Regions from separate parts of the Virgibacillus ihumii genome, predicted to be linked through region 1. Evidence: riboswitches for the same ligand, from Rfam matches in the RefSeq annotation. Region 1 holds a riboswitch; the other holds the start of a gene.

Region 1 (15,876 bases):
TTGATAAATATGGCGGTAAAACCATCGCAATTCTTGGCTTTGTACTGCTTAACGTAAGTACGTTCGGCTTTCATTTTATTCTTGGTCTGAATACACCATTCGCCATTACGGTCGTATTATTCATGATTGCCATGGGCGGTGTGGCTATGATTAATATGCCGATCATGACAGCCGGAGTCAACGCGCTTCCTGATAAACTGATACCGCATGGGACGGCAGTGATTAATACGGCCCGCCAATTCGGGGGATCGCTGGGTCTGACGTTTATTATTTCATTCATCACGAGGGTAGGGTCCGGATCTGAAGCAGTCGTGCAGCCGGCAACTTATTTGACTGGTGTGAAACATGCCTTTTTCGTCGCATTTCTGTTTGCTATTACGGGGTTGATTCTTTCTTTGTTTTTAGAAAGGCAAAAGCAGCCTGCTGAAAATGAATGATGTGTAAATTGCTGCTGTTAAAATTTGTAACAGACTAGGAACATTAGCCTGTTTCTCCTCAGTTAATTGTACGCTCCTTTCATTTGTGATAGTTTAGTAGAGGTCCGTCGGATTTTGAAAGATATATAAATGATAGGAGCGTTTATTATGAAGAAAAGTCTGATCTGGCAGTTGATTGCTGCATTTATACTTGCGATTGTAACCGGTGTCATATTCGGTGAAAAAGCGCAAGTTGTTCAACCGCTGGGGGATTTATTTCTGCGATTAATTAAATTCATTATTGCTCCCTTAGTACTTGCTACACTTGTTGTTGGGGTTGCCAGCACAAGTGATGTTCGAAAACTCAGCAGACTGGGTGGGAAAACAGTAGCCTTTTATCTAATAACCAGTATGTTCGCCATCACGCTTGGTGTCATAGTAGGGAAAATTTTCTCACCCGGAAGTGGAATTGACGTATCGCTGGATGGAAAAGAAGCCCCTGAACCGACCGAAACAGAGGGATTTATACAAACTATTTTAAATATCGTACCGACAAATCCGTTTGAATCATTGGCGTCAGGTAATATCCTGCAAATTATCTTTTTTGCATTAGCGATTGGAATTGCTATTACATTAGTAGGGGAAAAAGCCAAACCGGTAAAAGATTTTTTTGATGGGTTTGCGGAAGTAATGTACAAAATAACCGGCATGGTCATGACTATTGTTCCGATCGGTGTATTTGGACTGCTTGCTCCTGTTGTGGGGGAGTATGGATTGGATGTATTGCTTCCATTAATCAAGCTGATTCTGGCAATGGTTACAGGGTGTATTATCCAACTGTTTGTAGTCTATTCATTGGTTGTTAAATCACTCGGTAAAATGAGCCCGGTTACATTTTTTAAAGGTATTTTTCCTGCTTCTGCCGTTGCCTTCAGTACAAGCAGCAGTTCCGGTACATTGCCGGTAACGATTAAGAGTGCACAGGAAAACCTTGGCGTCTCCAAAGAAACAAGCACGTTCGTATTGCCGTTGGGCGCGACCATCAATATGGATGGAACAGCATTGTATGTCGGGCTTTGTTCGATGTTTGTTGCCCAATACTTTGGAATCGATTTGACTTTTTCACAGATGGTTACAGTTGTACTGATCGGTACTTTAGCATCAATTGGAACCGCTGGTGTACCAGGGGCTGGTCTCATCATGCTCACGATGGCATTAAGTGCAGTTAACCTGCCGCTTGCAGGTATTGCATTGGTTGGTGGTATTGATCGTATTCTGGATATGATGCGCACATCGGTCAATGTCACAGGTGATGCTGCTGCAAGTGTTGTTGTGGATGCGAGTGAGAAAAAAGTTTCCGGTGGAGATGCGGGGTAGGATTTTTGACCAACCAGGATATGGAGAAATTCTTAAGATGAAGTGAAGAAAGAAAAAACGATGCGATGGGTATTCCCTGCTGCATCGTTTTTTAGATTTTCCGCAATCGACCACGTGACAGGAATTTGCAGGCATGCTAAGCTAGAAGGTGAAATAAAATATAGAAATCTGCATGATGCAGGAGAGGTTCGAAACCATCCCTCTATAAAAAACTAGGGAGACAAGACAGTGGCTTCTTAGTGCTGTCTTTTTTTATGGTATTTTTGAATCTCTTTCTTTCATTTGAGAAAGGGGACAGAAAATGAGTAGTCAAAATCAAAGTGCAGTAGTTGTTTTCAGCGGAGGTCAGGATAGTACGACATGCCTGTTTTGGGCATTGAGGAAGTTTGATCATGTGGAGGCAGTCACATTTCAATACGGGCAGCGTCATATTGCTGAACTGGAATGTGCAAAAGAAATTTGTGCCAAATTAAATGTTCGTCAGCATGAGCTGGATATGGATTTGTTAAATCAACTTGCACCAAATGCCTTAACACGGGAAGAGATAAAAATTACGGACGATGAAATACCGTCAACATTTGTACCAGGACGGAATCTATTGTTTTTATCGTTTGCCGCTATTCTGGGAAAACAAATCGGTGCCAAACATATTATTACGGGTGTAAGTGAAACAGATTTCAGCGGGTATCCGGATTGTCGGGATAATTTTATCAAGTCGTTGAATGTGACACTGAATTTGTCCATGGATGACCAGTTTGTCCTGCATACACCATTAATGTGGCGGGATAAATCAGAGGTGTGGGAATTGAGCGATCAGCTTGGTGCATTTGAATTTGTGAAAGAACATACGCTGACATGCTACAACGGAATCAAGGGGGAAGGCTGCGGAGAATGTCCATCGTGTAAACTCCGCAGTAACGGATTGGAGCAATACGAAATGCGTCGAGGGGTGGTAAAATGATGCAGCAAATTTACCCTGTTCCCGACCATGATTATGCATATGAATTGAATAAAGAGTTCCATTTTTCCGCAGCTCATTATATTGCTGATGAGTCAGCAGGGAAATGCCAATACACTCACGGCCATACGTATTTTGTGAATATAACGATTGCTGGTGGTCAACTGAATCAAATCGGTTTTCTGGCCGATTTTAAAACGATTAAGGATTTGATTCATAAGCGGTTTGATCACACCACATTGAATGAGGATCCCGTTTTTTCCAATCAGCAGGTTTATTTCCCAACAACCGAAGTCGTGGCAGAAAAAGTTTACGAGATTATCCAAGGCTATTTGAATAATCTGGATAATCAGCCTGTTTGCCTTCAGGTTTTTTTACGTGAGACACCTACAAGTTATTGCATCTATCGGCCAAAGGGGGAAACGGATCAATGAAGCTGCCAATTCTTGAAATTTTTGGTCCAACCATTCAGGGAGAAGGGATGGTTATTGGACAAAAAACAATGTTTGTCCGGACGGCGGGGTGTGATTATTCCTGTTCATGGTGTGATTCCAAGTTTACTTGGGACGGCTCAGAAAAAGAAAACATCAAGCTGATGGAGCCGGAAGAGGTTTGGGAAGAACTGAATCGTCAGGCTGGCGGGCGATTTGCTCATGTAACCATTTCAGGGGGTAACCCGGCATTGCTTTCCGCGTTGGGAGACTTTGTTGATTTGTTACATGAGAATCGGGTAACGATCGCGTTGGAAACGCAAGGTAGCAAGTGGCAGCCGTGGTTTACCGATATTGACGAGTTGACCCTGTCACCTAAACCACCCAGTTCAGGAATGAAAACCAATTTTTTCGTACTTGATGATATGATTACTTCACTGCAGGAAGAACAAAAAGGAACTTGCAGTTTAAAGATTGTTATTTTTGATTTGGCTGATTTGGAGTATGCAAAGAGGGTTCATTTACGATATCCAAATGTCCCAATATTTTTGCAGGTTGGTAATGACGATACCGGAAATGCAGATGATGACCAGCTTCTTCGCAGGCTGGTGAATCGGTATGACTGGCTGGTGGATCAGGTGATGGACAGTCATGAATTACGAAATGTTCGTGTGCTTCCGCAGCTTCATACTTATTTATGGGGGAATAAGCGGGGAGTGTGAAAAGTATTATCCCAGTCGGTGATAACTCTTTGAAATATATATCGATGGGGCTTTTGCACAAAGTAAATTATAGTTGTCTGGTACCTGATGTACATCATGTCTGTCATAATCTGCCCGGCTCTTTCGGATTCGGAAGCTGCCGGGTTTTTGTAAATACGAATCGGTTTGTTTTAGAAGGGATTTGGCAATTCTTGTCGAATATTATAAAATATGAAAAAATACAATGAAGATGAATGGAGGCCGATTATGTCCAAACGTGAGTATGATGAATCCGATTTAAACACCGGAAAAATGACGAAAAAGCAAAGGCAAGTATTTTGGGGAGCTATTTTCCTGATGGCTACCTCATCGATTGGACCTGGATTTTTGACGCAAACTTCTTATTTTACAAACCAGTTTGCAGCAAGTTTTGCATTTGCGATTCTGGTATCGATTATTATCGATATCGGCGCACAGTTAAACATATGGCGCGTATTGGTCGTTTCCAAAAAACGAGGGCAGGATGTAGCGAATATGGTATTGCCCGGATTGGGAACGTTCATTGCCATTTTAATTGTTTTAGGCGGCCTGGCATTTAACATCGGTAATGTCGGTGGGGCAGGTCTGGGGATGAACGTTTTATTTGGTATTTCACCCAAGGTTGGAGCAATCATTACCGCGATTCTTGCCGTAATTGTATTCAGTTTGAAAAACTCAGGTAAAATTATGGATTATGTTGCGTTGACACTTGGAATAGTCATGTTAACAATGGTTGCTATTGTGATGGTTACAACTTCCCCGCCAGTCGCAGAAGCAGCTGTAAACAGCGTATTCCCGGGGGATTATGGAGCAATGCTGCTGCCTGCCATTACGTTAATCGGCGGTACTGTAGGCGGTTATATAACGTTCGCAGGCGGGCATAGGCTGCTTGATGCTGGAATTAAAGGGAAAGAAAATGCCGGTTTTGCCGGGAGAGCTGCCAACTGGGGTGTTTTTACAACAGGGATAATGCGCGTATTTTTATTCCTGGCCATTCTTGGAGTGGTGACTGCAGGGTACACGTTGTCTGAAAGTCATCCGACTGCATCCGTTTTCCAGTATGCATTGGGTGATGCCGGTTATAAAATTTTTGGAGTTGTTTTATTTTCAGCAGCACTTACATCGGTTATCGGTGCGGCATACACCAGTGTATCGTTTATGCGCTCCTTTCATCCGGTTGTTGAAAAATATAACAATATCTTTATTATCGGATTTATTGTTTTCTCAACACTAATATTTGTATTGGTTGGAGAACCGGTGAAGATTCTGGTGCTTGTCGGATCGCTGAATGGTCTGATTCTGCCGCTTACATTGGGTGCGATTCTTGTTGCTTCAAGAAACAAAAAAATAGTCGGCGACTATCATCACCCGACATGGATGATTGTTTTTGGTGCAGTGGCAGTATTAATTACAATTATTGCAGGATACTTCTCACTTCAGGGAATTGCCGATATATGGACAGGCTGACGTAATTGTTCAGCGCATTTGTAAGTCGAAGGGAGAGGGATTATGGAATATACAGTATCACCGCTGGGGGATAAAGCGATTGTAATGGAATTCGGTGAGGATATGTCCGATGAAATACAAAAGCAAATCAGGACTGTTTCCGCCTGTTTGGATGACCATCCGCTGACCGGCATGGTCGAATATATCCCGGCTTATACGACCATTACTATTTTTTATAATGTGATGGAAGTGCTTAGGAATTCGACCGGGACGAACGCATATCATATGATGCTGGGTGAAATTGAAAAAATGGTTTCCCGGCTTCCGGAAAACCCCGATACAGAATCCAATATCGTCGAGATTCCGGTATGTTACGGGGGAGAATTTGGTCCGGATCTGGAAGTGGTTGCTCATGAGAATAACCTTACGGAGCAGGAGGTAATTGATATTCATGTGAATGGGGATTATACGGTGTATATGATTGGATTTGCACCGGGGTTCCCGTTTATCGGCGGTATGTCAAAGCAGATTGCTACGCCTAGAAAAGATTCACCTCGATTACACATTCCTGCTGGTTCAGTGGGCATCGCGGGCAGTCAGACCGGGGTATATCCGATTGAAACACCTGGCGGATGGCAATTGATTGGAAGAACGCCTGTAAAGCTGTTCCGGCCGGATGAGGAGGTACCTATCTTATTGAAGGCAGGCGATTCCATTCGCTTTTTCCCCATATCCGAAGAACAGTACAGCAATTGGGGAGGGTGAAGCCATGAGTATTAACGTAATAAAGTCCGGACTGTTAACAACAGTCCAGGATTCAGGACGTACTGGTTATCAGAAATATGGTGTTATTGTAAGTGGTGCAATGGATGCAAGTTCCAGCAGACTTGCCAATTTACTTGTTGATAATGCACCGGATGCCGGAGTACTGGAAATGACGATTGCCGGACCGATCCTTGAATTTCAGGAAGATGCACTGATTGCCATTTGCGGAGCGGATATGGCACCGGAAATTGACGGAAAACCGGTTCAGATGAATAAAGCTGTCTGGATCGGAAAAGCAAGCACATTGAAGTTTTCCTCAGTGCGGACAGGCTGCCGTACATATATGGCTGCTGCAGGAGGTATTGATGTGCCTCCGGTTATGGACAGCCGTTCCACGTATTTACGGGCCGGAATTGGCGGGTTTAATGGACGGGCATTGCAAAAAAAGGATGCATTGGCGGTCGGTACGCCATCCCAATATGCGGCAATGCGGATAGAACAAATGCAGAACCAAGCTGGTGCTGAGCATTTTCTTGAAATGGATTGGGGTGTGTCACTTGATCCTTTGCCTGATTATCGCGATGGGGCAGTGATACGTACAATTCCGGGGCGGCAGTCCGAATGGTTCACCAAAGAAAGCCATGCATTGTATTTGTCAGAAGCCTTTGGTGTTTCCACCCAATCTGACCGTATGGGCTATCGGTTAAATGGACCGCAATTGGCGTTGGAGAATCAGAAGGATCTATTGTCTGAAGCGGTATCTTTCGGTACGATTCAGGTTCCGCCGGATGGAAACCCGATTGTTCTGATGGCTGACAGGCAAACGACGGGCGGATATCCCAAAATCGGCCAGGTAATTACAGCGGACTTGCCGGTTATGGCACAATTAAAACCAGGCGAAAAAATTTATTTTAACGAAATTCAGCACAGCGAAGCACAGGCATTGCTGGTGGAAAGCGAAAAGGAGTTTGAACAACTGAAGGTAAGCATTCATTTGAAAAAAGAACAGGAGGACTATGCATGAAAATCGATATAAATTGTGATATGGGGGAAAGTTTCGGCGTATACAATATGGGACGGGACGAGGAAATCCTTGATTATATTACCTCGGCAAATATTGCCTGCGGATTTCACGCGGGTGATCAGTCCACAATGCGGAAGACAGTAAGAATGGCATTGGATAAAGATGTCGGTATCGGGGCACATCCCGGTTTTCCGGATTTGAACGGTTTTGGAAGAAGGTATATCGCATTATCTCCGGAAGAAATTTATGAATTGGTCATTTATCAGGTGGGTGCGCTGCAAGGTTTTGTTAAAGCGGAAGGCGCAAAGATGCAGCATGTGAAAGCACATGGAGCTTTATACAATCATGCCGCAAAAGATAAAGATGTTGCGGAAAGTATTGCAAAAGCGGTCTATGATCTGGATCCGGAGCTGATTCTGTTTGGTTTGGCAGGAGGGGAACTGGTCAAAGCCGGTGAAAAGATCGGGTTGCCGACAGCCAGTGAAGTGTTTGCTGACCGGACATACCAGGAAGATGGCTCGTTAACATCCAGACGTGAGAAGGATGCTCTTATATTGGATCAGGAAGTTGCTTCCAGTCAAGTTGTGGAGATGGCGAACAACGGAACAGTGCGGTCCCAGCAAGGTACAGATATTTCCATTAAAGCGGATACGGTTTGTATTCACGGTGATGGCATTCATGCGCTGGAATTTGCACAGCATATCAATCAGAAATTGGCCAGTGAAAATATCTCTGTTTCAAAGATAGGTACGTTTTTACCATAAAAGATAAGGAGGTCTTCTTGTGAATACACTTGCAAATGTGAGTCCCGCTGAGGCGCGGCAGTTGATTCGCGATGGGAAGTGGGTGAAGCCGACGTCCGGTGTTTCCAGTGGATTTACACAGGCGAATCTTGTTGTACTTCCTAAAGAATCCGCATTTGAATTTTTGTTATTTTGCCATCGAAACCCAAAGGCTTGTCCGGTTTTGGATGTTACGGAACCCGGTTTATTTGCACCGGCTGCAGTTGCACCTGAAGCCGATTTACGGACTGATATACCCAAATATCGTATTTACCGGAATGGCGTACTCGATGATGAACGTACGAATATAAAGGATCTTTGGCATGATGATATGGTTGGGTTTTTAATCGGGTGCAGTTTTACCTTTGAACAGGCATTAATCCGCAATGACATTCCGATTCGAAATATCGAGGAACAACGCAATGTACCAATGTATATCACGAATCGCAAATGTATCCGGGCGGGGAAATTTGAAGGTCCATTGGTTGTCAGCATGCGGCCTATGCAGGAAAAGGATGTTGTTCGGGCGGTTCAGGTTACATCGAGGTTCCCGTCGGTACATGGTTCTCCGGTTCATATTGGAAGTCCTGATACAATTGGAATCCATGATCTGGATCAACCCGACTTCGGCGATTCAGTTACCATCAATGAAGGAGAGGTACCGGTATTTTGGGCGTGCGGCGTGACCCCGCAGGCAGTGGCGATGAACAGCAAGCCGGAAATTATGATTACCCATGCACCAGGCCATATGTTTATTACAGATTTGAAGGACGAGCAGTTTTCCGTGCTCTAATAACCCTATTGACTAAAAAGAGACTGGGACAAAACGCATAAGTTTATCGAAAAAGATGAACAATCCACTAATATAGCGGAGGAAATATACGTAGACTCCTGCGGGAGGACAGGCCTAGATGAGACTCTGAAGTGCGTAGCACGAAGAGGCTCAACAGCCGCCCGCGGAAAGCGAAGTATATTTCCGGAGCGGCTATATGCACCATTTTTAATTAATTCGTATTTTTCTTTTGATAAAACTCTTTTGTCCCAGCTTTTTTTGTGTAGATTTTCATATAAAAACAATCTATGATTAACCACACGAAATCCAGCCCGCTTCTATGATAAAATGATAGAATGTGTGCCACAAAATGCACATTGATATTATTAAATCGGGAGTGGAACAACGTTGGATAAAAAAGATATTGCAGATATCCGAAAACAATTTAAACCAGATAATGAATTATTGAAAATACATGACATTTTTAACGTGTACATCATGAAGGAATCGAGTGATATTTACCATCACCAGAGTATGCCGTTTGACATGCTGGAACAGGAACAGCAGGAATTGTTCCTGGACAATTTCAAAAAAGTGCTGTCAGGTCAACCGGATGAAAAGTTATTTGAATTAAAGTTTCAGCGTGACGTGGAAAACAGCAGTCAGCTTATCCTCCATAAAGGGCTGTTAAGCAATGATACCGAAGAATGGAAACAGCAGATGCTTCAGCTTGTCGAGAAGATGCTGAAAGACAAGCAATATGAAATGGATATTGTTGTAACGTTTATTCACGGGGAATATATGAAGCCGATGAAGAATATGAGTGATGAGTCAGAAGAAAGTGAGCGGGACAAGGTTTTCTCGAATCCGTTTATATTATGCAGTATGAATAAAACGCAGGATCCAAAAAAAGAATTGCTGTTTGACTATGTGGAAAAAGAGTTCAAGTATAATATTGTCGTCGATCCGATTATTAATCTGAAATCTCCTATTTCAGGATTTTTGTTTCCTTCCATCACGGATAATGCAGCAGATGTTAATCGTGTGCTTTATGCAGCAGGAAAGAAGAATGAACCGAGTTATCATTTTATGGAAGATGTGTTGGATGCAGAAGAAATTATGACCGCCGCCCAGGATAAACTGGTTTTTGAAGAAATAGTAAATAAAGTTGCCGGTGATCAGGCAATGAATACGTCCAAGCTATCGAATGTATATGATGAGATTCATCGGGTTGTGGAAGAGAATGAAGAAGAAGATGTTCCAAAAATGGACTACAAGGACGTTGAACAGGTTTTAACAAGTAGTGGAATAGAAGATGTGAACACGGAAAAAGTGGAGTCCGCTTTTAAAACAGTACTTGATGATGAACAATATGAATTTAAAGCAACCAGTGTGGTGCCGAAATATAATTCCAAATCGATTAAAATCGAAACGAAAATTGCGAATATCTCCATCAGCCCGCAGGATTTAAGGCACGTACGTCAGGTTCACTTTGACGGGAAAAGTTATTTGATGATGGAAGTGGAAGAAAATACGATGATTGAAGGATTTGAAATGATTCCGGAAGCGTTATTTGAAAAAGCGCCTGATGATGAAGAATGATTTACTGTATTCCCGGGAATTTATATGAAAAATGCAAAAAATGAATGGGCAAATTAAAAAGACAGCATATGGGTAAATGAAGGTGGAAATGTAATGGAAAATCAAACAAACGTAATCTTGGACTGTGACCCGGGACACGATGATGCGATAGCTATTATCCTGGCAGCTTCAAAGATAAGCCCTCTCAAAATAGAAGCAATTACAACTGTTGCAGGAAATGTCGATGTTGAAAAAAATACGTTAAATGCGCTTAGGATTTGTGACATTGCAGGATTAACCGATGTACCTGTAGCTCAAGGCTCCACGAAACCATTGCTTCACAAGATGGAAATTGCTGAGGAAATCCATGGGGAAACAGGTTTGGAAGGCCCAAAACTTCCGGATGAACCAAGTAAAAAGGCCGTTCGTCAGCATGCAGTTGATTTAATTATTGATAAAGTGATGAAGTCGGATGGCGATATAACGTTAGTTCCAACCGGTCCATTAACAAATATTGCCCTAGCGATGATTCGCGTACCGGACATCATCCCGAAAATTAAAGAAATCGTGTTAATGGGTGGCGGCACATTCGGCAACTGGACCCCGGCTGCTGAATTTAACATCTACGTCGATGCCGAAGCGGCTAAAGTAGTCTTTGAAAGTGGTGTGCCCATTACAATGTTTGGTCTGGATGTGACACACCAGGCGTTGGCAACACAGAAAACAATTGACGAACTATCTGGAATTAAAAATCCTGTTTCGCATTTTGTTGTGGATTTATTGAAGTTTTTTATTAAATCAAATCAGGATGTTTTTGGACTGGAGGGCGGACCGATTCATGATGCCTGTACAGTGGCATATTTAATCGATCCAACTATTTTTGATTTTAAACATGTACGGGTGGATATTGAAACCAGGGGTGAATTTACGTATGGCATGACGTGTATCGATATACAGGGAGTCACCAGACGGGAACCGAATGTCAACTTTGCCTATCAGTTAAACAAGGACAAGTTCTGGAATATGTTTGAAGAAGTATTAAAATCGTATAGGGAATGATAGTGGGGAGACGTTATACTAAAGGAATATGTGGAGTATAAGGCCTTTTCTAAAGAAAAGCTGAAATTATTATCGTTCACATCGAATCCCGACAGGTTAATGAGAGGGAGATATTCGCATAATAACTTCCAATTTGGGGTAACCAAACTATAGAATATTCTGCACGGGAGGTTTTATATAATGGACAAAATGAATCGAGGAGTTATAACGGCGTTATCTTCAATTGGGATAGCTCAGGCCCTTAAAGTATACACACATAAGCGACTGACAGGAAAGTGGGATATAAAACAAGCAGTTACAACAGGCGGGATGCCAAGTTCGCATTCAGCGGGTGTTTCAGCACTTGCCGCTTATATTGCGGCAAATAAAGGGTCACGGCATACGGAAACGGCATTGGCAGCCATTTTCGGTGTGATTGTCATGTATGATGCACAAGGGGTTCGCCGACACACCGGTGAAATTGCGCAGCTCGTCAATGATCTGGAAGATAAATTTGCCGATCTTTCCGGAGAATTTCCGAGCTTTGAATTTGTAGCAAGGGACAAGCAATTGAAGGAACTCCTCGGGCATCAGCCACTGGAAGTTTTGGGTGGAGCAGTGTTAGGCGGACTCCTGGGGTTAATTTCTGCTAAATACGAGGATAGAGGGGATTAAGCAAAAGCGCAGGGTGCAATTGTTCCCGCGCTTTTTCAATCATTGCCAATCCCATACAATGCTTTTATATAGAAGAGTGATAACTGCTCGACAATGAGTTCCAGACTGTTTTTGTTATCTAATAACAGTCTTGCGCTTGGGTGGTTCAAAGCATGGAGATTCCTCATGTGCTGGATTGTGCCTGTTACGATTGGAATTGTGTTGGTATTTTCGCTTTAAATTTTATAGCATGATGATAGATGTGCTGCTGGTATTATTAATTAACCGGCAGCTTTTTTCGTGTAGCTGGGACATTTCCATTAAAGATTTGAAAGTTGCAGTGCAAAATTGAAAGGGTGATTTTGAAACACAAACAATTCGTGTTTCGTAAGATAAAGTAACGGCACTAGTAAACAAGGAGGATTTGATGGGAGAATCCATTTACTTTACAGATAATTTCTTTTCAGCAGGAACTACAGAAATATTTAATGGTGATCAGGAGAAAATCGGTTCAATTGACCTGAAGAGTGCTTTTTCCTCAAGTGTTGATATTCTAGATGTGCAAGGTAATATTGTCGCGAAGGGTTCCTTCCGCTTTCTGTCAAGAGGGTGGAACGTAATTGACTATTGTGAGCAGGAGATTGGCAAATTGAAGCAGCGTTTTGCTTTTTTTGCTAAGAAATTTGTCTATCATTCTTATCATCATGGAGAATATGAAATTAAATCAGAGGCATTTTCTAAGGAATTCGATATTTTTGATCAGAATGGAAATCCCGTTGCTGCATTCAGAAAAGTAAGTGGCTTTTTTCAGTCACCTGCATATGAATTGAACAGTCAATCGACTAAGTTATCAAAGGAAGAATTAATAGCGGTTGTTATGGGCGTCAATATGATTATGAAACGTAATAATTCTACAGGCACGGCTGGTGGAGCAGGTTCTTAGATAGGAGATTCCATAAAGATTTGGGTGATTATAGTGATAAAAATAATCCGCCATTGAGCGATCAGGTGGATTATTTTTATTCTGTTGCCGATTTCGTTGGTGTAACTTTGCCGAGGCAATCACTTTAATCCAAATAAGACAATCCATAGTTCGTAAAATTATTAATCATGACAGCCATTTCTTTAGGGGATTGATCCATGTCGTTCTCAATCCAATCTTTAATGATGTTTATCGCTCCACTCACAACGAACGTACTTAAGTATCGCGAGTTTACCTCATCTAAATGATTGACAGGCCTCCAATTATTCATCATAAAACGTTGAGCGATGTTCATCAGCCGTTGTTCAAACGTTGGGTCTCCATTTTTCATCAGTAATGTTTGAAACATAAATTTGTTATTTGTAATGTATTCCATTAATTTTTGCGTCATTTTTAGTGACTCTTCTTCGATGGTAAAGCTGTAACTGCTCAGGTATTTATTCATATCCTCGGTGATTTCGTCTTCGATTTTACCAAGCAGATCATAGTGATCTGCATAATGTGTGTAAAAGGTGGAGCGATTAATATCTGCCAATTCACAGACTTCTTTTACCGTAATAGCGGAAATAGGCTTTTCCGCCAGTAATGTAATGAGACTTTCCTTCAGTACGTTGCGTGTGTATTTTTTACGTCGATCCAACTTCTCACTCAATTTGATAAGCCCCTTTTTGTGATGTTTTTGCGAAAATCCAACACAATCCAATAAAGTGTTGAAAAGCTGACGGATTCTATAAAACTGTCTGTTGAATATCCAACACAGTGTCTATTACAATAATAAGGTGTGTAAAGGTTAGATTGCAAGAGAGGATGACGCCTTATTGACCCGTCAGCAAGAATCATTAAACATAAAAAATCGATTGTTCTAACATTTGTCATAATCGCGCTGATTAGTACGGTTGCGCAATTTGCGGTTTCCGTGAACTACAATATGGTTGATTATTTGCCGGATGATGCACCATCAATGCAGGCCATGGATTTAATGGAAAAGGAATTTGATACGCCGATTGCGAATGCGCGTGTTATGGTTCGTGATGTATCGATTACTGAGGCTTTAGCATACAAAGAAAAACTGAAAGCAATTGAAGGGGTAACCGGAGTAACTTGGCTGGATGATGTGATTGATTTAAAAAAGCCAATTGAAATGGCTGATCAAAATACGGTGGAAACGTATTATACAGATGATATTGCTTTATTTTCGATAACGATTCGTGATGGCGCTGAAGTTGAAACGACGGATCAAATTTATAATTTGATTGGTGAGGAAAACGCTATTTCAGGAGAGGCAGTAGATACAGCGGTATCACAAAAAATGGCTGGTCAGGAGTCATTAAATGCAGCGTTGTTATTAATTCCAATCATTATCATCATTTTAGTACTATCGACGAATTCCTGGGTGGAACCGGTATTCTTCTTAACAGCGATTGGAATTTCAGTTGTCATTAATTTAGGAACGAATATTTTCATCGGTGAAATATCGTACGTTACACAGTCGGTGGCACCGATTCTGCAGCTGGCCGTATCGTTGGATTATGCTATCTTTTTACTGCATAGTTTTCAGGATTATCGCAAACAAGTTTCAGATCCGAAAGAAGCGATGCGGTTAGCTATTAAACAATCGTTTCCGGCAATTGCGGCCAGTGCATCGACAACGTTTTTCGGTTTTATCGCACTGACATTTATGGATTTTGGAATTGGTGCTGATTTAGGCGTTAACCTTGTAAAAGGAATTGCGCTAAGCTTTATCAGTGTCATCGTCTTCTTACCTGCTTTAACGCTGATGTTTTACAAGTGGATTGATCGGACGCAGCACAAACCATTAGTGCCGAACTTTAAAAATATCGGCAAATGGGTAATGAAGTTCAGGATTCCAAGTTTACTGTTAGTCCTGGTCCTGATCGTTCCGGCATTTTTAGCCCAAAGCCAAACAACTTTTATTTACGGTACTGGTGAACACCCGGAATCAACGCGGGCTGGTGCAGATGCAGCTGCTATTCAAGAGGAGTTTGGGCAAAACACCCCGATGGTTCTGCTTGTTCCGAAAGGGGATATGGCGAAGGAAGAAGAGCTCGTCCAACATTTGAAGGAACTTCCTAATGTGTCGAGTGTCATTTCATACGTGAGTACTGTCGGTTCCGCCATTCCGCCTGGCTATTTGGAAGAAGCGGCGACAGAGCCATTTTATTCAGAAAATTACACGCGAATCACACTGAACACTGAGACTGGTTCAGAGGGTGAAAAAGCCTTTTCGTTAATTGAGGATGTTCGGGATACAGCTGAATCGTATTATAATCAGGTTCACCTGCTCGGTGAAAGTGTGACGCTGTATGATATAAAAAACATCGTTGAAGAAGACAACACAGTTGTGAATTTACTGACGGTTATTACGATTGCCATCGTTCTTTTCGTCACATTCCGATCGATCTCCATACCTGTTGTCTTATTACTGACGATTCAATCGGCTGTATGGTTGAACTTATCGGTCCCATACTTTGCGAATCAGTCACTGGTATATGTCGGATATCTGATTATCAGTACGGTACAGCTGGCCGCAACAGTCGATTACGGTATTCTTTTCACAGAATATTATACGAAGCTGCGTCAGGAAATGCCTGCCATGAAGGCGATTAAGAAAACGATTGATGATAAAGTTTTTGCGATATTTATCTCCGCTTCGATTTTATCAAGTGTCGGATTTATTTTATCGCTCACATCATCAAATCCGATAGTGTCGTCGATTGGCTTACTATTGGGCAGGGGGGCATTGCTTGCATTTCTAATGGTTGTATTCGTTCTGCCGGCTATGTTGGTCCTATTTGATCGAGTAATTGAAAAAACAACGTTAAAAGCAAACTTTTATAAGGGAAAGGGGACTCATGATGAGGTTTAAACGATTAATCGCAGTATTGATGG
Region 2 (15,876 bases), 1.5 Mb from region 1:
AGATTGATGTAATGCCGACAATGCTGCATTTGATGGGAATAAAGGCCAACAAGTACATTATGTTTGGCACGGATATGTTTTCTAAACAGCATAAAGAATATGTGGTGTTCCGTGACGGTGATTTTGTCACTCCGGAGTATACCATGGCTGACGGTAAGTTTTATGACAATGATACAGGTAAGCCTATTCAAGAACCGACAAAGGAAATGAAGGAAATGGCTGAAAAAGTTCGTCATGAACTGGAACTGTCTGATAATGTTCTCTACGGTGATCTCTTACGATTTTATGAACCGAGTAAATCGTGGGAGCCAGTAGATGCATCTGAGTATTCGTATATTAAGCAGGAAAACAAACAGAAATAGGTTATAGAGAAAAAGCAGACTCTTTTGGGTCTGCTTTTCAACTTTTCGGTGAGGCACCACCCGAACTTTTCTATTAGTCTTCAGTATCGAATGTAAAGGTTGTTCTGGATCGATACTCTTTTTCGGGTGTGAGCAGAATGGGCGGGAAGTTGCTGTGTGATAATGTGGCGGGGTGTCTTTGTGTTTCGAGACACAGTCCCATATAGTTTCTGGATGTGCCGCTCTTCAGTTTCAAATTTTCGTCGAGGTTATTGGATGTGTACATAACCATTCCGGGTTCATCTGTTGTTACTGTCAGGGTACGACCGCTTTCCGGTTCACAGACCTTTACATCCGGTTTAACCCTATTGACAAAAAGAAAATAATGATCATACCCGCTGCCGACGATTTTATTTTGTGGATGATCCGATTCGATGCTACCTTTTATATGTCGTCCGTTTGTAAAATCAAACGGGGTGCCCGCCGCATCGAGGATGTTGCCTGTCGGTATGAAGTTGCTGTCCAATTCCGCAAAACGTTTGCTTGGCATGGTAATGCTGTGGTTTTCAACGGTATGCTTTCCGTTCCCGCTCAAATTGAAATAAGAATGGTTGGTGAGTGCGAGCGGGGTCGTTTTATCTGTTTTAGCATGATAGGTTATGGTAAAGCGGTTCTGGTTGTCTAATTCATAGGTTACATCAACATCCAGAGTGCCAGGATACCCTCCGTCATTATCAGGACTTCGATGTGTAAGTGTGACTCCCACACTATGATCAGTTCTGAAGGATTCCGCTTCCCACAGCACGCTATGAAAACCATTCGGGCCGCCATGCAGATGGTTAATCCCTTCGTTTGCCGACAGCTGATACGTCTGATTGTTTATCGGTAATGAAGCATTTGGGATTCTGCCGGCAACACGGCCGATAATGGCGCCGAAAAAGGCCGGATTTGCCGTATAATCTCTATAGTCTTCAAACCCGAGAACGATATTTTCCACATTTCCATCCTGATCAGGGGTTTTAATTTCAGTGATGATTCCGCCATAATTAAGAAAACTCACTTCGGTTTGATTATCATTTACTAACGTAAATTCCTGCCACGTTGGTTCAATCTCTGTTAAGTGTTGCTCGATTATTTTCATTCAGCTTCATTCCTTCTTATTCAGTTTATCAATGAAATCCTTAAATGCTGTTTCTCCGGTTGGTGTTCGTTTGAAAACACCTGCATATTCCAATATCTGCACAAATTTTTTGCCCAGTTCCGTTTCAATAATTCTATCAGCTTCACGCTCATCAGTCTGGACGCCATACTCCGTTCGCATTTGTTCTGCCCATGACCTATGGGAGTCGGTTATACCGTTTTTCTCATCAAGCAGAAATTGTTTAACGTCATCGAGTTCATTTTTTAATCTGGCCGGCAAAACCGCCAGTCCCATTACTTCAATCAGTCCGATATTCTCTTTCTTAATATGATGAACGTCAGCATGCGGGTGGAAGATTCCCAGTGGATACTCATCCGTTGTCCGATTGTTTCTCAAGACAAGGTCAAGTTCATATAACCCGTCACGTATGCGGGCAATTGGTGTAATCGTATTATGCGGTATATTGCCGGTGAGTGCTTCAATGTCCGCAGCCGGGTCTGAGTATCCCTTCCAGGTGTTTAAAATGTGAGTTGCAGCATCAAGCAGCTCTCCTTTGTCGCTGCACTTCAAGCGAATAACGGAAAGCGGCCATTTGAGGACAGACGCAGAAACTTTATTCCAGCGATCAAGCTGAAAAAAGAATTCCTCCTGTGCATCTGTCATCGCAAAACGATCCCGTCCGCCCTGATAGTGATCGTGTGCCAGGATGGACCCGCCTACAACCGGTAAATCTGCATTGGATCCCATAAAATAATGCGGGAATTTGTCGGTGAATTCCAGCAACTGCTCAAATGCTTGCCGGTCAATCCGCATGTCACGGTGTTCCTCTGCAAACAGGATGCTGTGCTCATTGTAATAAACGTATGGGGAGTATTGCAGACACCAATTCTCTTCGGACAAGGGAACCCTTATAACACGGTGATTGGCTCTTGGCGGATGCCCGGTCCTTCCTGCATACCCTTCATTTTCAATGCAAAGAACACATTTCGGGTAGTTGACACTTTGTTTGTTTGCCCGTTCCCGTCGAAGTTGTTCCGGGTCTTTTTCCGGTTTTGACAAATTAATCGTAATGTCCATTTCGCCGTACTCGGTTTTCGTTTTGAAATGAATATTTTTTTCGATTCGTTTCGTCTGAATGTAGTTGCTGTTCTTGCTCAGCTGATAAAAATAATCCGTTGCAGCCTGTGGTGACATATCGTATTTTTGCCAAAAGGCGTCATTGACGGCTGATGGCAGTGGCATCAGACAGTTCATTATGTCGGCGTTGAGTTGTTCTTTTTCATCCAAAACATCGTCGATAACCTGATTCTTGACAGCGTAGTCAACTATCTTATCCAGCAGGTCCGGAATCGTTTCATTAGGATAAGGCACGGTGTTTTCCGGAAAAGAATCGAGCCGAAGTTTGTGCATGATTTGGTTCCGTACATATATACGATCTATTTTTTTAATTAAACCGATCCTGATTGCGCGATGTATCAACCCTTCAATATGCTCATAAATCATATGATTACTCCTCCGTCATTTTTGCACCGTCACTGATAGAGGCGGTGTAGAACGTCGCTTCATATCCCACCGTCTGTTGATAGGCTTTATTGACATTTCTTTTAAACGTATCTATTTTATCGTTTTCCACAATTGCGATGGCACATCCGCCGAACCCGGCACCGGTCATCCGTGCGCCGATAACCCCTTTCTGACGCCAGGCAGATTCCGCAATCGTGTCCAGTTCCAGTCCGGTCACTTCATAATCATCCCTTAAGGATTGGTGGGAAGCATTCATTAATTCGCCAAAGCTGTACAAATTCCCTTTGCGTAATTCACGCATGGCTTCAAGGGTGCGGGCATTTTCCGTGACAGCATGCTTTGCACGTCTGCGGTGAACCGGGTTTTTAATTATATTTTGATACGCCTCAAACTTTTCCACCGATAATTCTCCGAAACTACTGATAGGGAGTTCGGTCTGTAAATCAGCAAGTGCCTGCTCACATTCTTGCCTTCGCTCGTTGTATTTTGAGCCAGCAAGCGTGCGCTGTTTATTTGTATTAATGATAATAATGGAGTAATCCTCCAGTTTAATCGGTGCGTAACTATAGTCAAGTGATTGACAGTTTAACAGAATGGCATTGTCTTTTTTGCCCATTCCGATAGCAAACTGGTCCATTATTCCACTGTTTACTCCGAGGTAATCATTTTCCACCTTTTGACCGATTTTTACCATGTTAACCCGGTCAATCCGCAGCTCAAATATTTTTTCCAAAAAAACCCCGGTAACCATTTCAATCGAAGCCGATGAAGAGAGGCCGGCGCTGTTTGGGATATCCCCATAGAAGAGAATGTCGGCTCCATAAGGGATTGAAAACCCAGCTTCCCGAATATATTGAATCATACCTTTTGGATAATTAGCCCAACTGTGCTGGTCGTTATACCTAAGGTCGTTAAGGTCACATTCAATGATACCTGTTTCCGGAAAGTTCATGGAGTAAAAACGAAATAATGTGTCATTCCGCTTTTTTCCGACTGCATACGTACCAAATGAAATCGCTGCGGGAAAAACGTGACCGCCATTATAGTCAGTATGTTCGCCGATCAGATTAATTCTGCCGGGGGCGAAAAACGTATGTACGTTATCATGGGGCTCAAATACTTTTTGGAATTCGTTGGTAAGATTTTTCATGGGGCGATCCTCCTCACTAGTTTAACCGCTTACATCTACGAATTAGTTTACTATAAGAGCAAGTAAAATACAATAAAATATTGTAGTTATTTTAGTAAAAAATATAAATTTTTTACTGTGATACCTGTGGTACCTTTTTAAAGTTATGTTTGTTCTTTACATATACATTGTGAAAGCGTATACTAATTCATGAATTTATACATTGGAGGTTATGGCATGTTGGGTAGTAAAAACATAGGTAAAAAAATGATATTTTTTCTTGGCGCTCTGGGAGGACTCTTGTACGGATATGATATGGGAGTTATTTCGGGTGCACTATTGTTTATAAAAGATGACATACCGTTGACAAGTTTTACGGAAGGGTTGGTCGTCAGCTCCATGCTGGTCGGGGCGATATTCGGCTCCGGCTTCAGTGGACCGTTATCGGATAAGTTCGGACGACGCAAGCTTGTGTTTATGATATCTATCGTATTTATTATAGGTGCGCTGACATTGGCACTCGCACCGACGATGGTTATGCTGGTAGTGGGGCGATTGATTATCGGACTTGCTGTTGGTGGTTCAACTGCAATTGTACCGGTTTATTTATCCGAAATGGCACCGACGGAATCGCGTGGTTCGTTAAGTTCATTGAACCAGCTGATGATCACAATCGGTATTCTGTCTTCGTATCTGGTAAACTATGCCTTCGCCGACATGGAAGCGTGGCGCTGGATGGTGGGACTTGCCGTAGTACCGTCACTTATTTTAATGATTGGTGTTCTGTTTATGCCGGAAAGTCCAAGATGGCTGCTTGAACATCATAGTGAAAAAGCCGCACGAAGCGTGATGAAGTTGACACGCAAGCCGGATGAAATTGACAAAGAAATTGAGGAAATGAATGAAATTAATCGCATTTCGGAAAGTACCTGGAATGTGCTGAAATCTTCCTGGCTCCGTCCGACACTGATCATTGGGTGTGCATTTGCGTTATTCCAGCAAATTATTGGGATCAATGCGATAATCTATTATGCACCAACCATTTTCAGTGAAGCCGGACTTGGTGATGTGACATCCATTCTTGGTACAGTCGGGATTGGTACAGTTAACGTGATTATGACCATTGTAGCAATCATGATTATTGATAAGATTGATCGGAAAAAGCTGCTTGTGTCCGGTAATGCTGGGATGGTTGCTTCGCTATTGATTATGGCAGGTTTGATTTGGACGATAGGGCTTGATTCAACTGCCGGAGCTTGGATCATTGTTGCATGTCTAACCTTGTTCATTATTTTCTTCGCGATTACCTGGGGACCGGTTTTATGGGTTATGCTGCCGGAATTGTTCCCAATGCGTGCCCGCGGTGCTGCAACAGGTATTTCTGCACTGGCACTGTCAATCGGAAGCCTGCTCGTTGCGCAATTTTTCCCGTTGCTGACAGAGGTAATGGGCATTGAACAGGTATTCCTGATTTTTGCTGCAATTGGAATTGGGGCGATGATTTTCGTTATCAAATATTTGCCTGAAACACGTGGCCGCAGTCTTGAGGAAATTGAAGCAGACCTAAGAAAACGGACTTCGGGTGCTGATTCAGGTAATATGTAAGGTGATGATCCTGCATTTTCAGGAACGGAGTGGAAGAAATGGCTACCATAAAAGATATTGCTCAAAAAGCGAATGTATCAATAGCTACTGTTTCCCGTGTTCTCAACAGTGACCCAAGTCTGTCCGTGGGAGCCGATACGAAACAACAGATTATGGATGCTGCCCGACAGCTTGGGTACACAAAACATCTTGATAAGAAAAATAAGCATCTACGGATTGCAATTGTTCATTGGTATACGGAAAAAGAAGAGCTGAACGACATGTACTATTATTCCATCAGACTTGGCGTGGAGAAAAAACTGGATCGGGCAGGTTATGCGTACATTCGTTTATTTCAAAATACCGAGAAAAAGCCCGACGTCGACGGCATCATTGCAATCGGGAAATTTTCCGTCCGGCAGAAGAAACAGCTGGAAAAATGGAGTACTGCCATTTGTTTTGTGGATGATATCCATGCCGGAAAATCAGCTGACTCGGTGGTTGTGGATTTTCATCAAGCAACAGCGGATATTCTAAACCGATTTTTGGATCACGGACATTCTAAAATCGGTATGCTGGCTGGCGAAGAAAAGTTTTTCGGATCAACAGAAGTACTGGATGATCCGCGATTCACAAGCTACTGTAGTATTTTGCAGGAAAAAGGCTGTTTTAATAAGGCGTACAGCTTTAAAGGAACTTTTACGGTTGAATCCGGATATCAAATGATGGAAAAAGCAGTCCATACATTGGGGGATGACCTTCCCGGTGCATTCTTCTGTGCAAATGACTCAATCGCTATCGGTGCAATGCGCGCTTTAAACGATCTTGATGTAAAAATACCCGAGCGTGTAAGCATCGTTGGATTTAACGACTCCAGTGTTGCAAAGTACGTTTCACCATCGTTGAGCACTGTCAAAGTATATACCGAATTGATGGGTGAGACGGCGGTCTCCCTGCTGGAAGAGCGTATTTTGAATGGACGCACCGTGGCGAAGAAGGTAGTCCTTGCTACAGAGTTGATTGAGCGGGAGAGTTGAAGTGGACGGCTTAATGGTGAACCGGTTTGTTATTGACACTGTTGTTATTCCACCGTATACTAAAGCGAGTATATCAGATGTCATTTATCCATTAAATAATGGAAGAGGTTCTTAGCTTAAACCCTCTTAAAAAAACTAAGGACAGATGAAATGTTTTTCAAAAACCATGTGCCTTGGGCAGTGGTTTTTTCTTTTGATAGGAGGTTTTGATAATGACAGGGAGACAGGATGATGAATTAACCGATTTGTCTTTACTGGGAAACCAGGGGACGACCTATGCTTTTGACTACACACCGGAAGTGCTGGAAACATTTGATAATAAGCACATTGGGCGGGATTATTTTGTAAAATTTAATTGTCCCGAGTTTACGACACTGTGTCCGATGACGGGACAACCCGATTTTGGAACGGTCTATATTAGTTATATTCCTGATGTGAAAATGGTGGAGAGCAAATCATTAAAGCTGTATCTGTTCAGTTTTCGCAATCATGGCGATTTTCATGAGGATTGCATGAACATCATCATGAATGATCTGATTGAATTGATGGATCCACGGTATATTGAAGTGTGGGGAAAGTTCACACCGCGTGGAGGAATTTCCATTGATCCATATTGCAACTATGGGAAATCCGGAACTAAATTTGAGAAAATGGCCGACCACCGTTTGATGAATCATGACATGTATACGGAAAAAATTGATAACCGGTAGCGTATGCGTTAGTTCTGCTGTTTTTCGTATGAGAGTGAAAAGCTGGGTATGCATTGTTTGCAGTGTATTTAAAGATACGCAGCCGAATAAAAAAGGTCACTTCCGATGGGGAAGTGTCATTTTTTAATTAGATTGAGGCTTGAGAAGGGTGAAAGCTGTTGAAGTGGGAGTGAACGGTCCCCAAACGGGAGAGACAGTCTCCAAATGGGAGAATGCAGTCTCCAAACGGGAGAGAACAGTCTCCAAATGGGGGAAACACAGCTCCCAAGTGGAACAATAAGCACCTTGCCCCGATCCCTCAAAAGTTAATTTATCGAGTAAGTATTAGCCGTTCCCCGTAATCGTCACCAAACTCAACTGACTCTGATTTAAAAAACGCACCGGAATTCTGCTGGTGCCAAGCCCGCTGTCGATATAAAGATACTGGTCAGGACCGATCTCAAAAACACCTTTGTCCAGCTTAGGAAGAAGTCCCTGATCAGGTGCAACCAATGCCCCGATAAACGGAGCCCGTATCTGGCCGCCATGTGTATGTCCGCTTAGAATAAGGTCAGCTTTGAGCAAAGGATATGTTTTAATAATATCCGGTGCATGCGATAACAGTACGGTATAATTATTAAAGTCAATGTCTTTAAATGCTTCTACTATGTTTTCATGTTTTTTAGAAGGATCATCGACACCAACCAGGTTGAGTGTTTTTTCACCGATTATAATCTGCGTGTTTCGATTGTTCAGGATGGTTACATTCCGGTCGTGTAAACCGTTCAGCAATTCAGCTTTGCGGCCGTTTGCCCAATCGTGGTTTCCCGAGACGAAATAAACATGATTATGATTGGCTGTTAATCGCTCGACAAGGGAAAAAACACTGCCAAGCGCCTTCGTATCATCATCCAGTAAATCACCGGTCAGAACAATGATGTTGGGGTTGGCTTTTTTTGCAATGTCAACCAACTGTTCATTATTAAAGCCAAATACTTTATTATGCAAGTCAGTCATCTGCAAAATGCTAAAGCTTGTTTCAGCCGGTATCTTATCCGTTTTAGATGCAACTTTTTTCAACTTGAAATTATCAGTTTCAAAATGAACTCGACGTATAAGCGAATAAACAGATGCAAGCAATGTGAAAACAATGAACAGTCTTTTCATGTGGCACCCCAATTAAAAGGAATTTTGTGGATATAAGTTTAGCATAGCGTGAATTGTATGTCATTATATACAATATTTTTAGTTTGTAAAAAAACTGTTAAGGCAGGGGTAAGGCCATGAGAGAAGGGAAATTCGAATGATGAAAGCGTAGAATCCAGAAAATTATATTGTAAATTTGACAATGATTCAAGCTGTTGTCTGGTTTTCATGAAAAGCTGGAGCGGATTGAGAAGGTCAATCAAATAAAAATCACGCGACACCGGAAGCAAAGTGCCGCGCGATTGCCATTAACTACTCATCTTTATTTTTCCGGTCAGTATCCGTTATTTCTTCGCTGAATTCAGTCTGCAGCTTACCTTGTTGTACATCTCTGTCCTCATCTGTTACAAAGTGGTCACGATCGTCGAGCACTTCACGTGCCATATATTTATGGAAGAAATATTCACCAACTGCAATGATGATGGCCGTAATGATCGCTGCAGTGCCAACTTGAAGATTTTCCTCAAACAGGAGCGGCCCAAGAAACCAAATTCCTACGAATGTAATCCCCAAATCCGCCAATGTTGCACCCCAGTTTTCGAAGCGGGGGAGGAGAAAAAGATCTCCAACGATATACGAAATTGCTGTTAGCAGTACACTGAGCATGAGAATATTTCCAAATTCAACCCCGTAAAAAGCGCCGAGTATCAACCACAAAACGGCCGTGCACATAATGAACTTAATAATTAATGCCTTTACATGATCCATTTTTTACTACCACCTTTCTGATTTTGCATTTAGCATGCCCTAAAGGTCAATTTTTTATCAGGAAAGATTAGTGGTAGAAGAGCCGGTGCGCAACAATAAAAGTAGTTAGTAAAAAGCAGGAAGTGATTTTTTAATACGAACACTTGTTTTAATCCAGGATTATGGTAATATAAAATCACCCCCTGTAAGAAAGGGGGGATGATATGGAGATGGTACTTGTTTTGGTAACGTCGTTCATTAATTTAACGGTTGCGATTATAAATTTCGTAATTGTTATGTTAAAAAGACGTGAAAAACAAAAAGACCCTCGCTCGGGAAAGCGAAAGTCTTAAACCTAATGCGGGAAAAGAGGAATATTTCTCTTTTCCCCACTCCATATTCTATTCATAGTATATAACAAATATACTAACTAAACAAGAGAAGAGGCTGATTTTAATGATCTGGATTGCTTTCATTATATCGCTTATCGCCCTAATTATATCTATTTACACATTAAGAATTACACTGAAAAAATAAGACCGCTGTTTAAATTATCTGTGCCTAATTAAATCATATACCCTTCATAATAGAAGGAATCAGATTTTTAATGATCCTAAATACTTAATTACAGCAAAGCAAAAAGTGAGGCCATCATAAAATGACGGCCTTACCCTATAATTCCACTTACTTCACCTTCAGCACAATCTTACCTTTCGCATGATGTGTCTCGCTCAATTCATGTGCTTTTTTAATATCTTTCAAATCCATAACAGTTCCAACGACTGGACGGATTGTTTCATTTTCCAGTTTCTCACCAATTTTAGCAAGCTGTTCGCCGTCGGGTTCAAGAAACACGTATCCTGCTTTAATATTATACTCCTCAGCAACGTCCTGATCCGGCGGCATTGCAATCGAGACGAGGCAGCCTTTTTCTTTTAAAACGTTATAGCTTTGCTGCTGAATGTCGCCGCCAAGTGTGTCAAAGACAATGTCCATATCCTGGAGAGTCTCGCTAAAGTTTTCACTGCGATAGTCAATAACTTTATCCGCTCCCAGTGATTGAACGAATTCAACATTGTCCGTACTGCATGTTGTGGCAACCCATGCACCGAATGACTTTGCGAGCTGGATGGCGAAGCTTCCAACACCGCCGGAGCCTGCATGCACCAGAACTTTGTCGCCTTCTTTGATTCCAGCAAAATCAACCAGGCATTGCCATGCCGTCAATCCGACCAGTGGAATAGACGCGGCCTCTTCCATCGAAAGGTTGTCCGGTTTTTTGACAACGAGACCTTCATCGACTGCAACATATTCAGCGTATGTCCCGTTACGTGTTATGTCTGGGCGGGTAAAAACTTTATCCCCGACCTGAAACTTTTGCACCTTTTTTCCGGTTTCTTTGATTGTTCCAGCTGCGTCCAGACCAAGGGTCACAGGGAAATCATATGGGATTTTTTCCTTCAGGTAGCCTTCACGAATTTTCCAGTCGACTGGATTCACGGAAGTTGCCTCAATTTCAATTAATACATCATTATCCTTCAAAACAGGCATGTTCCTGTCAGTGTACTGTAATTGCTCTTTTCCGCCATAACCTTCAATAATTACTGCTTTCATCGTAACTGCTCCTTTCCTAAAGCTTTATTCTTCCGGTACTTTAACCAATTGTTTTCCAATATTGTCACCTGTAAATAAACCGAGAAATGCATTGGGAACATTTTCAAATCCTTCTATAATGTTCTCCCTGTAGTTGAGTTTTCCCTTTGCCAGCCATGTTGAAAGATCACGCAATCCTTCATCAAAACGCTCGCTGTAATCGCCGACGATAAATCCTTTGATCATGGAGCGGGATTTAATCAGTTTTGGCTGGATTCGTGTTCCGAGGTCATCATCTGTCCGGTTATAGGATGAAATGGCACCACATAGTGGAATACGCGCAAAATCGTTAAGATGGTTCATAACTGCATCTGACACGGGTCCGCCGACATTGTCAAAGTAAATATCAACACCTTCCGGGCATGATGCGGCAATTGCTTTGGATATGTCGTCTGTTGTCTTATAGTTAATCGCTTCATCAAACCTAAGTTCATTTTTCAAAAAGTCTGTTTTAGCATCAGTCCCGGCAATACCGACAACGCGCGTTCCTTTAAGTTTTGCGATTTGACCAGCAATCATACCGACCGCACCGGCAGCACCTGAAACGACAACTGTTTCGCCTGCTTTTGGCTGGCCAATGTCGAGCAATCCGAAATAGGCTGTGAGTCCGTTAATTCCAAGCACACTTAAGTAGGCTGGCAGCGGTGCACCGGTTTCTTCAATTTTACGTACACTATCAGCATCTACGGTATTGTATTTTTGCCAGTCCAGCATACCGACAACTTTATCGCCGGCACGCAGTTGATTCGATTCTGATTGCAGCACTTTCCCCACAATCCGACCGTTAATCGGCTCGTTCAGTTTTAACGGTGCCACATATGATTTTCCTTTATTCATTCTCCCCCGCATATACGGGTCGACCGAGATATAAAGGGATTGAATCTGAATTTGTCCATCTTCAGGTTGCAATAGTGGTGCGTCCTGAATTGAAAAATGTTCCGTTGTTGGCATGCCGGCTGGGCGTTCAGCAAGGGTAATCCGCTGGTTTTGCAAGTCGTCTGTCATAATAACCACCTTTCTTACAATGTATTTACCACCATTTTATTCGCAGTGAAACATGACAGTCAAAAGCAGCAATTTTAAAAAACTTGAAGTCGGATTCCCAAAAGCTGTTCCAATAACGTATACCCCCGAATAATGATAGAATTTGACGAAAAACAATGGTATACTGTAAAAGTATGAAAACAGATTTTGGAGGTAATACAATGGCTAATGAACCACATGGCGGTACTTTGATTAACCGCGAATTGGAAGGACAAGCAAAAGAAGAAGCAATAAAAAAAGCAGAATCACTCCCATCATTGACGGTGAATCCGTGGGTCGTTTCCGATATTGAACTGATTGGTATTGGAGGGTTCAGCCCGCTGAAAGGATTCATGGGTCAGGCTGACTATGAAAGTGTTGTTAATAATTACCGTTTGTCGGATGGAACGGTTTGGACAATTCCGATTACATTGCCGGTAACAAAAGAACAGGCAGAAGCATTAAATATTGGTGATGAAGTAGCGCTTAAAGGTGAAGACGGAATTATTTACGGAACGATTGAAGTAGAAGAAAAGTTTACATATGACAGTAAACTTGAAGCACAGAATGTATATGGAACTACGGAGGATAAGCACCCTGGCGTTAAAAAGCTATATGAGCGCGGTGCTGTTTATCTGGGCGGACCTATTACGCTGCTGCAGCGTCCGGATCACGGTGAATTTAATGAATTTTATATGGATCCGACAGAAACACGCAAAATGTTTGATGATCTAGGATGGAAAACAATTGTCGGCTTCCAGACACGCAATCCGGTACACCGTGCCCATGAGTACATTCAAAAGTGTGCCCTGGAAGCAGTTGATGGTCTCTTGTTGAATCCGCTAGTTGGTGAAACGAAAGCAGATGATATTCCTGCTGATGTCCGGATGGAAAGTTATCAGACAATCTTGAAGCATTATTATCCGGAAGATCGCACCCGTCTGGCAATTTATCCTGCTGCAATGCGCTATGCCGGACCTAAAGAATCCGTTCTGCATGCAATCGTACGGAAAAATTTCGGCTGCACACACTTCATTGTTGGCCGCGACCATGCCGGTGTGGGTGATTATTACGGCACTTATGAAGCACAGGAATTTATTTCTCAGTTTGAAGAAGAACTGGGCATTCAAGTTTTCAAATTTGAACATGCATTTTTCTGCACGGTTTGCGGAAACATGGCCACTGCAAAAACATGCCCGCATGATAAAGAAAACCATGTGCATTTGAGCGGTACAAAAGTTCGTGGACTACTTCGTGATGGAGAGCGTCCTCCAAAAGAATTTTCACGTCCGGAAGTTGCCGACATTCTGATTAAAGGAATGAAGCAAAACTAAAAGGGGAAAACTCCCATGACTTTTCAAATGATTTTTGTTTTGATTTTAATAATAGGTATGCTGGGCGCGCTGCTATTGGATGTAGCGCGTCCTGATATGATCGTGTTTTCAGTACTGGTTATTTTGCTTGTTTCGGGAATTTTGAGTCCGGAACAAGCGTTGAGTGGTTTCTCCAATGAGGGGATGCTGACGATTGCACTGCTGTTTATTGTCGCAGGTGCGGTTCAAAAGAGCGGACTCATTGATCAGATGATGACAAAATGGCTAAAGAACAGTAAAACACAAGCAGGTTCGATGGTACGTTTTTTTGTACCTGTATCTGCTTTTTCCGCTTTTTTAAACAATACTCCAATCGTTGTCACGTTCACACCTGTTATTAAAAAATGGTGTGAAGACCGGGGGATTGCGCCTTCCAAGTTCCTGATTCCACTATCGTATGTAACGATTTTGGGTGGCACGATTACACTGATTGGTACGTCCACCAACCTGGTTGTGCATGGTATGCTGACCGGTTCGTATGATATGGAAGGCTTCTCTCTGTTTACGCTGTCGGTTGTAGGTATTCCGATTGCAATAGTCGGGATGATTTACCTGTTTACAATTGGTCACAGGCTTCTCCCGGATCATAAAGGGTTCAGTCAGCGCGTAAAAGAGGACTCCAAGGAATATATTGCGGAAATGCATGTATCCAATTCATTTCAGCAAATCGGTAAATCAGTTAAAGACGCAGGACTCCGTGATTTGAAAGGGTTGTACCTGGTGGAAATCATTCGCGGGGTAGATCATATTTCTCCGGTTAAATCAACGACGGTTATTGAAGAAGGAGATCGGCTGATTTTTACCGGATTGATTTCTACGATTGCCGATTTGGAGGAAATAAAGGGACTTGAGCTTGAGACGGGTACCAACATTGGATTAAACGACTTGAAAAATGGAACATCAAATCTGGTGGAAGTGGTTGTTTCGCATGACTCGGCACTGACAACGAAGACGATTAAACAGTCCCGTTTCCGGTCAAAGTTTGATGCCGGGGTTATTGCTGTCCATCGTAATAATGAACGTATCAAGAGCAAAGTCGGTGACATTGTGCTCAGGCCAGGTGATACGCTGTTGTTACTTGCGGGAACCGACTTTCTTGAAAAAAATCAGCAATCGAATGATTTTTATGTGGTATCGTCATTGGATACGCCGGAAAAACTGAAAAAAAATCCGGTCAAAGGCTGGTTTTCCATCGGATTGCTGCTTGTAATGATTGCTCTTGTTACGGCTGGAGTTTTCAGTATGTTCAAGGCGATGGCATTGGCGGTGCTCATTTTATTAATTACAAAAATTGTCACACCGCAGGAAGCAAAACGGTATATCCAATTCGATGTGCTGCTTTTAATTGCCAGTGCACTTGGTATTGGTGTTGCGATGCGGGAGACTGGACTTGCTGAATGGATTGCAACAGGATTGGTCAGTTTCGGAAAACCATTCGGAATTCTGGCGATTATTTTTATGATTTATTTTTTAACCAATTTGTTTACCGAACTCATTACAAATACAGCAGCGGCTGTGCTGATGGTGCCGATTGGGATGTCACTTGCGGAGCAGCTTACAGTGGATCCGATGGGCTTCGCGGTGACAATTGCCATTGCTGCATCTGCAAGCTTCATTACACCGATTGGCTATCAGACGAACCTGATCGTTTATGGTCCGGGTGGCTATACGTTCAAGGATTATATTAAAGTGGGGACACCCTTAAGTATTCTGGTTATGATTACATCGGTTTCAATCATTTATAATGTGTGGTTTTAGGAGGAAAAAAGATGGCAAAATCTGATAATATCGTATGGCACGATTCAAAAGTTACAAAAAAAGACAGACAGAAATTGAACAACCATAAAAGTGCGGTTATCTGGTTTACTGGTTTATCCGGTTCCGGAAAATCGACCGTATCTGTAGAACTGGAAAAAGAACTGCATGCACAGGGTGTACGCACTTATCGCCTGGATGGCGACAATGTCCGTCATGGTTTAAACAAGAATCTCGGCTTCAGTCCGGAAGACCGTAAAGAAAATATTCGCCGCATCGGGGAAGTATCCAAGCTGATGGTGGATGCGGGCTTGTTCACCCTGACTGCGTTTATTTCACCATATCGTGAGGACCGTGATGATGTGCGTGAACTAATGAAAGATGGCGAGTTCATTGAAGTATTTGTAAATGCAAGTGTGGAAACGTGTGAATCCCGTGATCCAAAAGGCTTGTACAAAAAAGCACGCGCAGGTGAGATTAAAGGCTTCACCGGAATCGATGCCCCATATGAAGCGCCGAAAAATCCGGAAGTGACCGTTGATACGGATAAGCAGAGCCTGGAAGAGTCCGTTCAGCAAATTGTTGCTTATCTGAAAGAGAAAGGATATGTAAAATAATGGCTGAGGTAAGTCTGAAAAAGCTGTTGGACATTTCCTTGCAGGCAGGACACGAGATTCTTGATGTTTACAAAAAAGACATCGAGGTTGAGGTTAAAGAAGATGATTCACCATTGA

Evidence for each region. Region 1 has a riboswitch for preQ1 ahead of queC (7-cyano-7-deazaguanine synthase QueC). Riboswitches for the same ligand answer to the same signal wherever they lie in the genome.
Region 2: it holds a riboswitch for preQ1, as region 1 does, so the genes downstream of both, queF (preQ(1) synthase) here and queC (7-cyano-7-deazaguanine synthase QueC) in region 1, are expected to answer to the same signal.

Annotation. Positions count from the first base shown of each region.
Region 1 covers NZ_CACVAN010000001.1:232,392-248,267, forward strand. Annotated here, with positions in the region: gene HUX68_RS01165 (MDR family MFS transporter) at 1-437, shown strand, start outside; gene HUX68_RS01170 (dicarboxylate/amino acid:cation symporter) at 585-1,793, shown strand; PreQ1 riboswitch class I at 1,971-2,015, shown strand; gene queC (7-cyano-7-deazaguanine synthase QueC) at 2,095-2,754, shown strand; gene HUX68_RS01180 (6-carboxytetrahydropterin synthase) at 2,751-3,185, shown strand; gene queE (7-carboxy-7-deazaguanine synthase QueE) at 3,182-3,904, shown strand; gene HUX68_RS01190 (NRAMP family divalent metal transporter) at 4,151-5,389, shown strand; gene pxpB (5-oxoprolinase subunit PxpB) at 5,432-6,133, shown strand; gene HUX68_RS01200 (5-oxoprolinase subunit C family protein) at 6,138-7,157, shown strand; gene HUX68_RS01205 (LamB/YcsF family protein) at 7,154-7,921, shown strand; gene HUX68_RS01210 (putative hydro-lyase) at 7,941-8,732, shown strand; gene HUX68_RS01215 (DUF4317 domain-containing protein) at 9,120-10,313, shown strand; gene HUX68_RS01220 (nucleoside hydrolase) at 10,407-11,351, shown strand; gene HUX68_RS01225 (divergent PAP2 family protein) at 11,532-12,005, shown strand; gene HUX68_RS01230 (LURP-one-related family protein) at 12,412-12,927, shown strand; gene HUX68_RS01235 (TetR/AcrR family transcriptional regulator) at 13,052-13,618, opposite strand; gene HUX68_RS01240 (efflux RND transporter permease subunit) at 13,895-15,853, shown strand; gene HUX68_RS01245 (Rad50 family protein) at 15,843-15,876, shown strand, end outside.
Region 2 covers NZ_CACVAN010000001.1:1,703,244-1,719,119, reverse strand. Annotated here, with positions in the region: gene ltaS (lipoteichoic acid synthase) at 1-362, shown strand, start outside; gene HUX68_RS08540 (aldose epimerase family protein) at 436-1,482, opposite strand; gene galT (UDP-glucose--hexose-1-phosphate uridylyltransferase) at 1,489-2,985, opposite strand; gene HUX68_RS08530 (galactokinase) at 2,990-4,156, opposite strand; gene glcP (glucose transporter GlcP) at 4,373-5,740, shown strand; gene HUX68_RS08520 (LacI family DNA-binding transcriptional regulator) at 5,779-6,756, shown strand; PreQ1 riboswitch class I at 6,855-6,901, shown strand; gene queF (preQ(1) synthase) at 6,966-7,466, shown strand; gene HUX68_RS08510 (metallophosphoesterase) at 7,791-8,612, opposite strand; gene HUX68_RS08505 (YndM family protein) at 8,904-9,359, opposite strand; gene HUX68_RS19420 (hypothetical protein) at 9,563-9,691, shown strand; gene HUX68_RS08500 (NADP-dependent oxidoreductase) at 10,023-10,952, opposite strand; gene HUX68_RS08495 (NADP-dependent oxidoreductase) at 10,977-11,996, opposite strand; gene sat (sulfate adenylyltransferase) at 12,197-13,348, shown strand; gene HUX68_RS08485 (SLC13 family permease) at 13,364-15,145, shown strand; gene cysC (adenylyl-sulfate kinase) at 15,157-15,759, shown strand; gene cysQ (3'(2'),5'-bisphosphate nucleotidase CysQ) at 15,759-15,876, shown strand, end outside.